DNA from 3 places in the Modestobacter sp. NPDC049651 genome. Region 1 is predicted to be linked to each of the others. Evidence: riboswitches for the same ligand, from Rfam matches in the RefSeq annotation. Region 1 holds a riboswitch; each other region holds the start of a gene.
What was found. Region 1 has a riboswitch for cyclic di-AMP ahead of AB0J00_RS19375 (transglycosylase family protein). Riboswitches for the same ligand answer to the same signal wherever they lie in the genome.
Positions count from the first base shown of each region.

Region 2: linked by a shared signal. The riboswitch ahead of AB0J00_RS02925 (C40 family peptidase) and the one ahead of AB0J00_RS19375 (transglycosylase family protein) in region 1 are both predicted to bind cyclic di-AMP.
Region 3: linked by a shared signal. The riboswitch ahead of AB0J00_RS21850 (transglycosylase family protein) and the one ahead of AB0J00_RS19375 (transglycosylase family protein) in region 1 are both predicted to bind cyclic di-AMP.

Region 1 is NZ_JBFAOG010000018.1:66,565-70,538, forward strand. It holds gene arr (NAD(+)--rifampin ADP-ribosyltransferase) at 1-34, shown strand, start outside; gene AB0J00_RS19370 (NosD domain-containing protein) at 136-1,521, opposite strand; cyclic di-AMP (ydaO/yuaA leader) riboswitch at 2,117-2,264, shown strand; gene AB0J00_RS19375 (transglycosylase family protein) at 2,271-3,356, shown strand; gene AB0J00_RS19380 (MFS transporter) at 3,436-3,974, opposite strand, start outside.
Region 2 is NZ_JBFAOG010000001.1:583,940-587,913, reverse strand. It holds gene AB0J00_RS02930 (serine/threonine-protein kinase) at 1-1,456, opposite strand, end outside; gene AB0J00_RS02925 (C40 family peptidase) at 1,622-2,125, opposite strand; cyclic di-AMP (ydaO/yuaA leader) riboswitch at 2,157-2,240, opposite strand; partial or broken gene AB0J00_RS02920 (helix-turn-helix domain-containing protein) at 2,545-2,688, opposite strand; gene AB0J00_RS02915 (DUF4011 domain-containing protein) at 2,764-3,974, opposite strand, start outside.
Region 3 is NZ_JBFAOG010000029.1:5,810-9,783, reverse strand. It holds gene treZ (malto-oligosyltrehalose trehalohydrolase) at 1-1,203, opposite strand, end outside; gene AB0J00_RS21850 (transglycosylase family protein) at 1,364-2,056, opposite strand; cyclic di-AMP (ydaO/yuaA leader) riboswitch at 2,062-2,218, opposite strand; gene treY (malto-oligosyltrehalose synthase) at 2,540-3,974, opposite strand, start outside.

The sequences.
Region 1 (3,974 bases):
CCGGGCGGACCAGCGGGGCGAGATCATCAACTGACGGCCGGTGCCGACCGGACGGCCGGCGGCGGACAGGCCGAGGGCCCTCTCGACGGATCGAGAGGGCCCCCGGGTGGAGCGGTCGTTCAGTGCCGGAGCGGCTCACGCACCGCCGCAGCCGATGTCGATCCCGGAGACACCCTCACCGAGCAGGGCGACCCCGCAGGAGTTGCCGGAGAAGTTGATGCCCGGACCGGGCACCGGGGTCGGGACCACGTTGCCGTCCGCGTCGGTGAACACGGTCCCCGGCGGGAAGCCGACCAGGACGTCCAGCGGCGCGAAGAACGGCTCGGCGGGCCCAGGCCCGTCGGTGTCCACCGAGGTGGTGTTGCCGTCGATGGTGTTCTTGACGACCGAGACGTTCTCCACCGGACCAGCGGCGTTCGGCTGGTCGGTGTTGAACAGCGGCAGGGTGAGCAGGAGCAGCCCGGCGGCCGGGAAGTCCAGCGTCCGGGCCGGCGGCGTCGGACCGTTGTCGGTGATCGTGTTGCCCTTGATCAGCACCGAGTCCATGTTCACCACGGCCACGCCGGTGCCGGAGACCGCCAGCTGGCCCTCCACCTGGCCGATGCCGGCCAGGCAGAACCGGTGGTTGTCACGGACCGTGTTGCCCACGACCCGCCAGTCGCCGGCCGGGATCGTCGAGGGCGCGACCACCGGGACCTCGGTGTTGCCGTCGTCGAACATGTTGATGCCGACGCAGTTGTTGGTCACGGTGTTGCCGACCAGCTTCCCCGTCCGCGACTCGCGGACGAAGATGCCCAGGTTCCAGCCGTCGGACGAGTTGCGGGCGACGTAGGAGTTCGCCGTGGGGGAGTCCGACACCGAGATCCCGGCGGTCCCGCTGCTGCCGCTGGTGCCCTCCTGCTGGATGCCGCGGTCGAGGCCCTGCTCGACGTTGTCGGTGATCCGGCTGTTGGTCGTGTTGCTGACCAGGATCCCGTACCGGTCGTGCGCGACGCCCTTCGTGTGGGAGACCTGGACGTCGCGGGCGGTCTCCACGACGATGCCGTTCGCCGGGTGGTTGACCGTCTGCAGGCCGGTCACGGTGACCGGGCTGTCCGGGTTGAAGAAGAACAGCGCCGAGACGTCGTCGGAGAGGCTCTGCTGCAGCGCGTCACCCTCGGCGGTGTCGGTGCTCTCGGGATCGTGCCGCGCCCACTCCGTCCAGCAGGCGTTGCCCGCCGCCGGGGCCGGCGCCTGGTCCTCGACGACCGTCCAGTCGGGCCAGGTGATCCGGGTCTTGTCGGCCCCGGCGCCCGTGATGGTCAGGCCCTTGCCGTTGATGCACACGGCCTGGTTCTCGTAGGTCCCCTCGAGCAGCTGGATGGTGTCGCCGCTGCGGGCCTGGTCGACCGCCGCCTGGATCGACTGCCCGGGCTCGACGACCCAGGTGTGCCCGCCGCGCCAGTGTGCGGACGCGACGCCCGCGGGCAGGACCGCGAGCAGCAGCGCGAGCACGCTGAGCACCGAGAGCCTGCGTCCCATCGCGGCACGCGCTCCCGGCCTCTCCGAGTGGTGCATGGTGGCCTCCTCTTCCGGCACTGGCCACGCCCGCTTCCTCGCGGGCGCGGAGGTGTGCGACGGGTGAGCCCCGCCTGTGCGTTGTCTGGCTGATCCGGGCTCACCTTCGCGGCGCTCCCGGGCGGCGTGAACGGCCCGGGAGTCGGGACTTGTTGCCCGTCGCAAGTCGCAGCTCCGACCTGAGGAGGGGGTCCCTGCCCCTCGAGGCGCGTTCCGCGCCGGACCGGCGGGTGTGCCACCCGCCCCAGGTCGCCGTCCGTTGGTGCGGCCCGGTCGCCGCCGTGGCAGGGCGGCGGCGGGAGACCCGCCGTGAGACGTCGGGTGCAAGCGCAGACGCGGGTGGTTGCGCCGTGCCGAGCAATCTGCGCACTGCGGTTCGGCATGTCGTCGAGAGCCGATGTGACGGGCGCGACACCAGGAACCGGCGACCTGCGCGAACAGGTGTCGGGGGCGCAGACGTGACCCAGGTCACGACGACTACTGCCAAGGTGGCCCGTAGCTTTTCGTGTGCGCTCGTACACGGAGAGCGCGGCGCCGGTCCGCCCAACCCTGTCCACCGGTGGCCTTTCCGCAACAGTCCAGGACAGGGGTGGGGGACCCAGGTTCCCGGCGCACCCAGTGCGTCTTGGGGTGAAGCCGCCGCGCGCGGCCGGGCGCCGATCGCCCGAACCCGACAGCTCACCTCGCCGGCGGTGATCGGAGATCAACGACTCATGGCAAAGCACCGCGCGCCGCGCTACGTCCGCACCAAGAAGGTCGTCGCTCGCGCCCCCCTCGCCGCCGGCGCCACCGTCGTCGGCATCGGCGTCCTGAGCAGCACCGCCCAGGCGTCCACCCCGTCCAGCGTCACCACCCACGACTGGACCGGTGTCGCCCAGTGCGAGTCCGGCGGCGACTGGGACATCAACACCGGCAACGGCTACTACGGCGGCCTCCAGTTCAGCCAGTCGACCTGGGCCGCCTTCGGTGGCACCGCGCTGGCGCCGCGGGCCGACCTGGCCACCCCGGCGCAGCAGATCCAGATCGCGGAGAAGGTCCTCGCCGGGCAGGGCATCGGCGCCTGGCCCACCTGCGGCAAGAAGCTGACCGGGGGCACCGCCGCGGCCGCCGCGCAGTCGGGCACGACGGCGCCCGCGGCTCCCGCGGCCGCGGCTCCGGCCCCGGCGGCGGCTCCGCAGGGTGGCGACTACACCGTCGCCCGGGGCGACACGCTGGCCAGGATCGCCTCCGCCCACGGCACCACCTGGCAGGCGCTCTACCAGCGCAACGAGGCCACCATCGGCAGCGACCCGAACCGCATCTTCCCGGGCGAGCACCTCTCGCTGACCGGCACCGCCGCGCCGGCCAGCACAGTGGGCACCGTCGGCAACTCGGCCGGCAGCACGACCGCCACGATCACCACGGTCGCCGTCACCACCGGCACCGCGGCCACCACGACCGCGAAGATCACCAACAGCGCCGGCCCGGTGAAGCCGGCGGCGCAGGCGGCGGCCGACGCGGTGGTCAGCAACGTGCCCGGCGCCGGCGCCATCACCCTGGGCGGCACGCGGGCCAGCGCCGTCGACCCGCACGGTCACCCGTCGGGCCTGGCGATCGACTACATGGTCATGTCCGACACCGCCCTCGGCAAGGCGATCGTCCAGTACCAGGTCGACCACTGGGACGAGCTCGGCGTCGACTACGTCATCTACCAGCAGAAGATCCTGACGTCGCCGACCGGTGCGTGGAAGCAGATGGAGGACCGGGGCAGCCCGACCGCCAACCACATGGACCACGTGCACGTGAACTACGCGGGCTGACCCCCCGCCGGCCCGCTCGAGCGACCCCCTGCCCGCACCTGCGGGCGGGGGGTCGTCCGTCCGTGCGGGCCGGTGTTGTTCAGCGGGGTCCGGCGGCCACCGGGGGCGGGCCGGTGGGCACCCGGCGCGGGGCGGCCGGCGCAGCCGCCAGCACCAACCCGGCCGCGACCACGAACGCCGGCACGCTCCCGGCGGCGTCGGCCAGCGCGCCCAGCAGCAGCGCGCCGGCCGCCTGCCCCACGGTCAGCGCGACGAACAGCGCCGCGGTCGTCTGCGCGGCCGCCTCCGGCGCCAGGGCGGTGCCCCAGCTGATCAGCACCCCGCTCAGCGCCACGAACCCGCAGCCGAACACCGCCAGCGCCACCGCGGCGACCACCACGCTCCCCGGCCGCCACGCCAGCAGTCCCGTCCCCGCCGCGGTCGCCGCCGCCGTCGCCACCCAGGCGCCGCGCAGCCCGGCCCGCTCCACCAGCCGCCCGCTGAGCCCGCCCAGCAACGCCGCGGCGCCGAGCAGGCACCACAGCGCGCCGGTCACCTGGTCCGACAGCCCGGACCCGGTGGTGAGGTCCCGGCCGAACGTCCACACCGCCGTGCCGCCCGCCCCCGCCAGCCCGGCCG
Region 2 (3,974 bases), on a different contig from region 1:
GAGCCGGAGCGGTCGTCGTCGGTGGTGCCGGCTCGGTCACCGGCGGCGGCACCGGCACGCTGACCGTCGGCGGCGGCGGCTCCACGACCGGCGGGGGCGCCGGCTCGCTGGGCACCTCGCTGGTCGCCGGGGGCGGCTCCGGCGGCGGGCTGCTCGCCGGCGGCTGCTCGCTCGGCGGCGGGGTGCTCGGCGCGGGCGCCGGGGGCGGGGCCGCGGTCCGCCGCGGGACCGGTGCCCGGCTGGTCCGCGGTGCGGCTGCCTCCTGCGGCTCCTCGGTCGCCGGCACCGACGCCGCGGCCGGGCTGGGCGTCACGGGCACCGGCATCGGCGTCGGTGTCGGCGTGGCGGACACCGTCGTGGTCGCCGCCGGCCGCGCTGTCGGGTCCGCGACGCCGTCCACCTCCGCGGCCGACGGGGTGACCGGCCGGAGCACGGTCCCGCCCAGCACCGCCCCGCCGAGCAGCAGCACCGCACCCGCGCCCACGGTGAGCACCGCCCGCACCCCGCGGCCCCCCACCCCGGGCCGGCGCACCGGACGGGTCACGACCCCGCCGGTCAGCCCCGGGCGGCGGGCGCCCAGCAACGTGTCCAAGCCGACGTCCGCCGGTTCCTCCGCGGCGGCGACCGGGAGCACGGCGTCGCCGTGCACCGCGGCCCGGGCGGCGGCCGCGAGCGCACCGGCGCTGGCGTACCGCGCCGACGGCACCTTCGCCATGCCGCGCGCCAGCACCGAGTCGAGGTCGGCGGGCAGTTCGGGCCGCAGCGAAGTGACCCGCGGCGCCCGTTCGCTGAGGTGCGCCCGCACCACCGCGTCGCTGGTGTCCAGCGGGAACGGCGGCCCCCCGGTGAGGCACTCGAACAGCACGCAGGCCAGCGAGTAGACGTCCGACCGCGCGTCCGGCTCGGCGCCGTCGAGCACCCGCTCCGGCGCCAGGTAGTGCGGCGTCCCGACGGTCGTCCGCTCGACCGGCGACGCCGCGCCGATCGCCTCGGCCAGCCCGAAGTCGACCAGGTAGACGAAGTCGTGCGGCGCGACCAGCAGGTTCGACGGCTTCACGTCCCGGTGCAGCACCCCGGCGGCGTGCGCGGCGTCCAGCGCGTGGGCCGCCTGCTCGACCAGCGCGACCGCCCGGGCCGCCGGCAGCGCGCCGTCCCGGGCGAGCAGCCGGGCCAGGTCGGAGCCGTCGACCAGCCGCATGTCGATGAACGGCCGGCCGTCGACCTCGCCGAACCGGTGCACCGGGATGACGTGCGGCTCGGTCAGCTGCGCGACCGCGTGGCACTCCGCCGCGAAGCGTGCGGTGAACGCCGGGTCGGCGGCCAGGCCCTCGGGCAGCAGCTTCAGCGCGACGTCCCGCTCGTGCTGCTCGTCGTGGGCCAGGTGCACCTCGCCCATGCCGCCCCGGCCGAGGAGGCCGCGCAGCTCGTACGGACCGAAGTGCGTCGCGTCCGCCACCGGCCACCCCCTGCCGTCCGACTGGGCCTGACGCTAGAGCCGGGTGCCGGCACCGGCGCGCGAGCCGCGCGCCGGCGCCGTCGTCCGGCCCCGTGTTCCCGACGCTCCGCGACCGGTGGGTGACGATCCGCTGCACCCGATCCGGTCGCGCGGCGCCGGACGCGGTCAGGTCAGCCGTCGGGCGGTGGTGAAGCTGCCCATCGCGTCGAGGCTGACCACCTTGACGACGCTGCCGCTGGTCGGTGCGTGCACCATCTGGCCGTTGCCGATGTACATCCCGACATGGCTCACCGGGCTGTAGAAGAACACCAGGTCACCGGGCCGCAGGTCGGCCCGCGACACCGGCGTGCCCAGCTTGGACTGGGACAGGGACGAGTGCGGCAGCTTCACCCCGGCCGCCGCGTAGGCGTACTGGGTGAGCCCGGAGCAGTCGAAGGCGTCCGGGCCGGCCGCGGCCCACACGTAGGGGTCACCCTGCTGGGCGAGCGCGGTGTCGACCGCCTTCTGGGCGGCGCCGTTGGGCGCGGGAGCGGGTGCTGCGGCGACCCCGCCGCCGCCGGAGCTGGAGGCGAAGGCCGGCAGCGGGGTGAGCGCCACCCCGGCTCCGACGAGCACCGCCACGGCGGCGCGGCGGGAGCGGGGCAGGATGGACGTGCGTGCAGTCGTCATCGACGACGGTTCTCCTCGTTCTCGACCGCCTACCGGGTGAGCTGACGGGTTCGGGCGGGAACTCGCCCGGCGGCGCGGTGGCCGCTTCACCCCAGACGTGCGGTGGGTCCCCGGTCCGGCCCGCCCCTGGCGGGGGCGGGCCCGTTCGGCGTGCCCGGCGGGGGTCGCCATCGGCGACGAGGACCCGGCGGGCGCGCTGAACCTATGAGCGGGCGCAGCGCTCCGCAGGGGGACAGCACGTCACGGCTGGTGACCCCGTGTGGTCGGCGCGCCCGGGTGCTCGGGACTCGCCGTCGGTGAACTGCGCGGTTCCGGAAGGGGTGGAGAACACTGCGGAAGACGGCCGCGGACGACTGCGCCGGACGAATTCCCGGGGCCTGCGCGCGTCCCTGCACACCGTGAGCAGCCCGGCCCGCGTGTCAGCGGGCGCGCTGCCAGTCCCGCGGGCTCAGCCCGTACGCCTCCCGGAACCGGCGGGCGAAGTGGCTGGGGTCGGCGAACCCGTGAGCCCGCGCGACGGCAGCCACCGACCGCCGGCGCCCGGCAGGGGAGGCGAGCGCCCTCCGGGCCGCCTCCGGCCGCCCGGGGTGCCGGTCGACCTGGCCGCCGGGGCCGCCGCTCCCCGCTGACCGGGCGGGTCAGCCGGTCGCGACGATCAGCCCTCCGGCGCGGGTGACCCGGTCGGCGCGCACCAGCGCCGACAGCGCGGCCTCCAGGTACGGGATGAGCACCGGGTGGTGCCGGCGGTGGCCGAAGACGGCCAGCGTCTCGTCGAACAGCTCCTCGCGGGTCAGCCCGGCCCGGGCCCGGCACAGCGCCACCATCGCGTTGGCCACCTCCTCCGGCGGCACGTGCTCCAGGGGCCGGTCGGCGTGGTCGGACTGCCGGCGGAAGCCCGCCCAGGACGCCGGGTCCAGCCCCGCCGGCCAGCGGTACTCGGCACCGGGCTCGGGCAGCAGCGCCAGCACGTCCTCGGTGCGCGCCTCGCTCAGCCGGGCCACCCCGAACGCCGCGGCGGTCAGCCGGGCCAGCCGCACCCGGTGCACCGGGCCCTCGGCGGCGATGCCGGCCAGCATCGTGCGGCGCACCGCCCGCGCGGCCTCCGGGTTGGCGAGCTGGTGCAGCAGGCGGGGGTCACCGGCCGGCCGCGGGGTCCACGGCTGGAACGGCTGCTCGCCGGGCAGCACGGCGGGGGCGAGCACCGGCAGCGCCGTGGTGCGCACCGGTTCGCCGAGGTCCTCGTCGTCGAGGTCGTCGAGGTCGTCGAGGTCGTCGGTGTCGTCGAGGTCGTCGTCGTCCAGCTCGTCGTCGGCCGGTTCCGCGACCGGTTCCTCGACGGGCTCCGGGACGGCGGGGCCCGGCGCCGACCGGACCGCCTCCACCAACCGGTCGAGCACGGCCTCCCGGTCGGCCAGCCAGCCGGGCAGCCAGACCCGCTGGACTGCCGGCCACCGCGCGGCCAGCGCCTCCGCCGGCACCAGGTCGCGGTCGGTCACCGTCTCCCGCGCCGCCCACGCGGGGCCGTCGAGCAGCACCGCCAGCACCGGGGGCGCACCCGGGACCCCCACGGCGAGGTCCACCCGGAAGTCCGACGTCCCGACGTCGGTGCGCACAGCCAGGCCGCGGCCGCGCAGCCCGGCGGCGACGTCCTCGCGGTGCGCGTCGGGCCGCCGGTCCGCGGCCGGCTGCGGCGGCCGCGCCCCGGTGGCCACGTCCAGCAGCGCGCGCAGCCGGCGCACCCCGGCGGCCGACGTGGCGCCGCCGGCGAGCAGCGCCGGCGGGAACGACGCGACCACGACGACCTCCCGCCGCGCCCGGGTGACCGCCGCGGTCAGCAGGTGCTCCCCGC
Region 3 (3,974 bases), on a different contig from region 1:
GCCGGGGGAGAGGGAGGCGGAGATCCGGTCGCCGACCGCGCGGTTGCCGATCTGGTCGTGGTCCTGCAGGTAGCCGAGGAACTTCCAGCCCGGCAGCTGCGCGGTGTCGACCGGCCGGCCGTGGTGCCGGCGGCGGAAGCTGGACCAGTCACCGGCGTGGAAGTACGCGCCGGTGAGCACCCGCGCCAGCCCCTCGAGCCCGGCGTCGGCGAAGTCGGAGTAGTAGCCCTGCCCCTCGCCGGTCAGCTGCGTGTGCAGCGAGTGGTGGAAGTCGTCGCTCCACTGCGCGTCGATGCCGGTGCCGCCGGCCACCCGCGGGGTGACCAGCCGGGGGTCGTTGAGGTCGCTCTCGGCAATCAGCGTCAGCGGCCGGCCGAGCGCCACGGACAGCTTCTCGACCTCGATCGCCATCTCCTCGAGCACGTGCGTCGCGCGCTCGTCGACCAGCGCGTGGACGGCGTCCAGCCGCAGCCCGTCGACGTGCATGTCGCGCAGCCACATCTGCACGTTGTCCAGGATGTAGCGGCGCACCTCGTCGGAGTCCGGGCCCGACAGGTTGATCGAGTTGCCCCAGGTGTTCGCCCCGCCCTCGGCGAAGATCGGGAAGAACTCCGGCAGGTAGTTCCCCGACGGCCCGAGGTGGTTGTAGACGACGTCCTGGAGGACGCCGAGGCCGCGCTGGTGGCAGGCGTCGACGAACCGCTGGTAGGCCGCCGGCCCGCCGTAGGTCTCCTGGACGGCGTACCACCCGACGCCGTCGTAGCCCCAGTTGTGCGTGCCGTTGAACGCGTTGACCGGCAGCAGCTCCACGAAGTCGACGCCCAGGTCGACCAGGTGCCCGAGCCGGTCGATGGCGGCGTCCAGCGTGCCCTCGGGCGTGAACGTGCCGATGTGCAGCTCGTAGACGACGCCGCCGGCCAGCGGCCGGCCGGTCCACGGGCGGTCGTTGCACGCGTACGCCGACGGGTCGAACCGCCGCGACAGGCCGTGGACGCCGTCCGGCTGGCGCCGCGAGCGCGGGTCGGGCCGCGGCGTCTCGTTGTCGTCGAGCAGGAAGCCGTAGTCGCTCTCCGGCTCGGCCGGCACGGTGACCCGCCACCAGCCCTCGTCGTCCCGCTCCATGTCGTGCACCTGCCCGTCGAGTTGCAGGCGGACCCGCTCGGGCAACGGGGCCCAGACGGAGAACTCGACGGGCTCGGGCATGGGGAGGACCTCCGTGGGCGGTGGGGTGGGTCGGATGAGCGGAACCGGGCTGGGGAGCGGACCGATCATGCCCGCCCGGCGGGCCGCCAACCCTGGGACGCCGAACGGCCGGGCACCCTGTGCTCAGGTGCCCGGCCGTTCCGGTGGTCGTGCGGTGCGGTCAGACCGCGAGCAGCTGACCCACGTAGATCAGGTTGGGGTTGCTGACGACGCCGCGGTTCTTGGCGTAGAGCGACTGCCACGAGGTGCCGTTCTTGGCAGCGATCTTGCCCAGGGTGTCACCCGACTGGACCGTGTAGCTGCCGGTCGCCGCAGCGGCCGGGGCCTGGCGGGTGGCGCGGCTGGCGGCCGGCTGCCGCTCCTGGACCGGGGCGGCCTTCGGAGCCGGCGCCGCCTGGGGGGCGGGCGCGGCCTTCGGGGCCGGAGCCGGGGCCGGGGCGGCCTTCGGCGCGGGGGCGGCAGCGGCCGCGGCGGTGGTGCCACCGGTCAGCTTCTTGCCGCAGACGGGCCAGGCGCCGATGCCCTGGCCGGCCAGGACCTTCTCGGCGACCGCGATCTGCTGGGCCGGCGAGGCCAGGTCGGCGCGCGCCGCGTACGCGGTGCCGCCGTAACCGGCCCAGGTGCTCTGCGAGAACTGCAGACCGCCGTAGTACCCGTTGCCGGTGTTGATGCTCCAGTTGCCGCCGGACTCGCACTGGGCGACACCCGACCAGTCGTGCTCAGCGGCCGAGGCCGCGGTCGTGCCGACGCCGATGGTGGCACCGAGGCCGACCGCGGCGGCCCCGACGGTGACCGCGCCGCCGCGGAGGACGCGACGGGCGCGGGCGTGACGAGGCGCAGAGTGCTTGGACATGCGTGGGTTCCTCCGATCACCGCCGGCGAGGTGAGCTGTCGGGTTCGGGCGATCGGTGCCCGGCCGCAGATCTGCGGCTTCACCCCGTAGACGCGCGGCGCAGCTGGGCGGCGCGTCGGAAGTGGGTCCCCCGCCCCCGTCCGGAAAGGGTCTGGTTGAGGTCGCCGGTGGACGGGGTTTGGCGGTCCGGCGCCGCGCTCGGCCAGGAAGGCCCGAACGCGAGGGGAACGCTAGGTGAGGAAGTGCCAACGGTCGAACGGTGTGTCGCAGTACGACGGCGCGTCGGCGTGACCTTCTTGTGACACGCCGACCCCAGTTCGGCAGTGCGTCGATGTGACGTGACGCTGTGTCGACGAGTCGACATGACGATTCAAGGACCTCCGGTGCGCTACCGCCCGGGGGGACGGACGACCAGGGGGGACGGACGACCGAGGGGCGGCTGCCGTCGTCGGCAGCCGCCCCTCGGATCCGGCGGGCGTCAGGTCAGGCGCGCACGAGCAGCGCCACCGGCAACCGGTCCAGCAGCTCGGCGGTCCGGACGCCGTCCGCGTCCGCGACCACCCGCGTGCCGGTGAGCAGGTCGCGCCACGCGCCGGTCGGCAGCGCGATCGCGGTGTCACCCCAACCGCCCGCGGACACGTGCACCGGACGGCGGGTCGCGACGGTCACCACCCCGCCCCGGTCGAACGCCACGACAGAGTCGGCCGCCGTCCCGGTGGCCTCGACCGGCGTGTAGCCGGCGAACGCCTCCGGGTGGTCCCGCCGGTGCCGCAGCGTGCGGGAGACGACCAGCAACTTCGCCGCGCCCGTCTCGTCGACCGGCGGCACCCAGCCGCCGTCGAGCCGCGTGAGCAGCTCCCGGCGCCGGTCGTAGTCGACCGGGCGGCGGTTGTCCGGGTCGACCAGCGAGAAGTCCCACAGCTCGGTGCCCTGGTAGACGTCCGGGACGCCGGGCATCGTCAGCTGCAGCAGCTTCTGCGCCAGCGAGTTCGACCACCCGAACGGCGCGATCCGGGCGACGAACTCCTCGATCTCCGCGTGCGTGGTGGGGTCGTCGTACGCGGCGTCCACCAGCGCGTGCAGCTGGTCCTCGAACTCCTGCACCGGGTTGGTCCAGGTGGTCGAGGTGCCCGCCTCGCGCGCCGCCTTCTCCACGTACGCGTGCGCGCGCTCCCGCGACAGCGGCCAGGCGCCCACCAGGTTCTGCCACACCAGGTGCGCCAGCGACCGGTCGGCCAGCGGGTGCCGGTCGACCCAGCCGCGCACCAGCGTCGCCCACTCGGTCGGCAGCTCGGCGAGCACGGCCAGCCGGGCGCGCACGTCCTCGCTGCGCTTGGTGTCGTGCGTCGACAGCGTCGTCATCGACTCCGGACGGCGCTCCGCGCGGCGCTGCTGCGCCTCGTGGAACTCCGCCACCGTCGAGCCGAACCGCGCCGGGTCGCCGCCCACCTCGTTGAGCGCCACGAACCGCGCCCAGCGGTAGTAGGCGCTGTCCTCGACGCCCTTGGCCATCACCGGCCCCGAGGTCTGCTCGAACCGGGTGGCCAGCTCCGAGCCGGCCTGGCCGAGCAGCGGGTGCAGCGCCTCGACCGCTGCGGTGAGGTCCGGCCGCCGCTCCTTCACCGCGGTGACCGTCTCGTCCAGGTACGAGCGGCCGTCGGGCAGGTAGCTGCGGTAGACCGGGAACGACGCCAGCAGCTCGGCCAGGCCCTCCCGGACCTGCTCGGCCGGCACGCCCTGCAGCTCGCCGACGATCCGCTGCAGCCGCGCCACCTCGGACCCGAGCATCCCGTCGGTGACCTCGCGCTTGCAGTCGTGCACCAGCTGCGCGTAGTCGACCGGACCGCCGGCGAGCTCGGTGTCCAGCTCGGTCAGCGCCGCCTCACCGGCGGGGTCGACCAGGACGTCGTCCACCTCG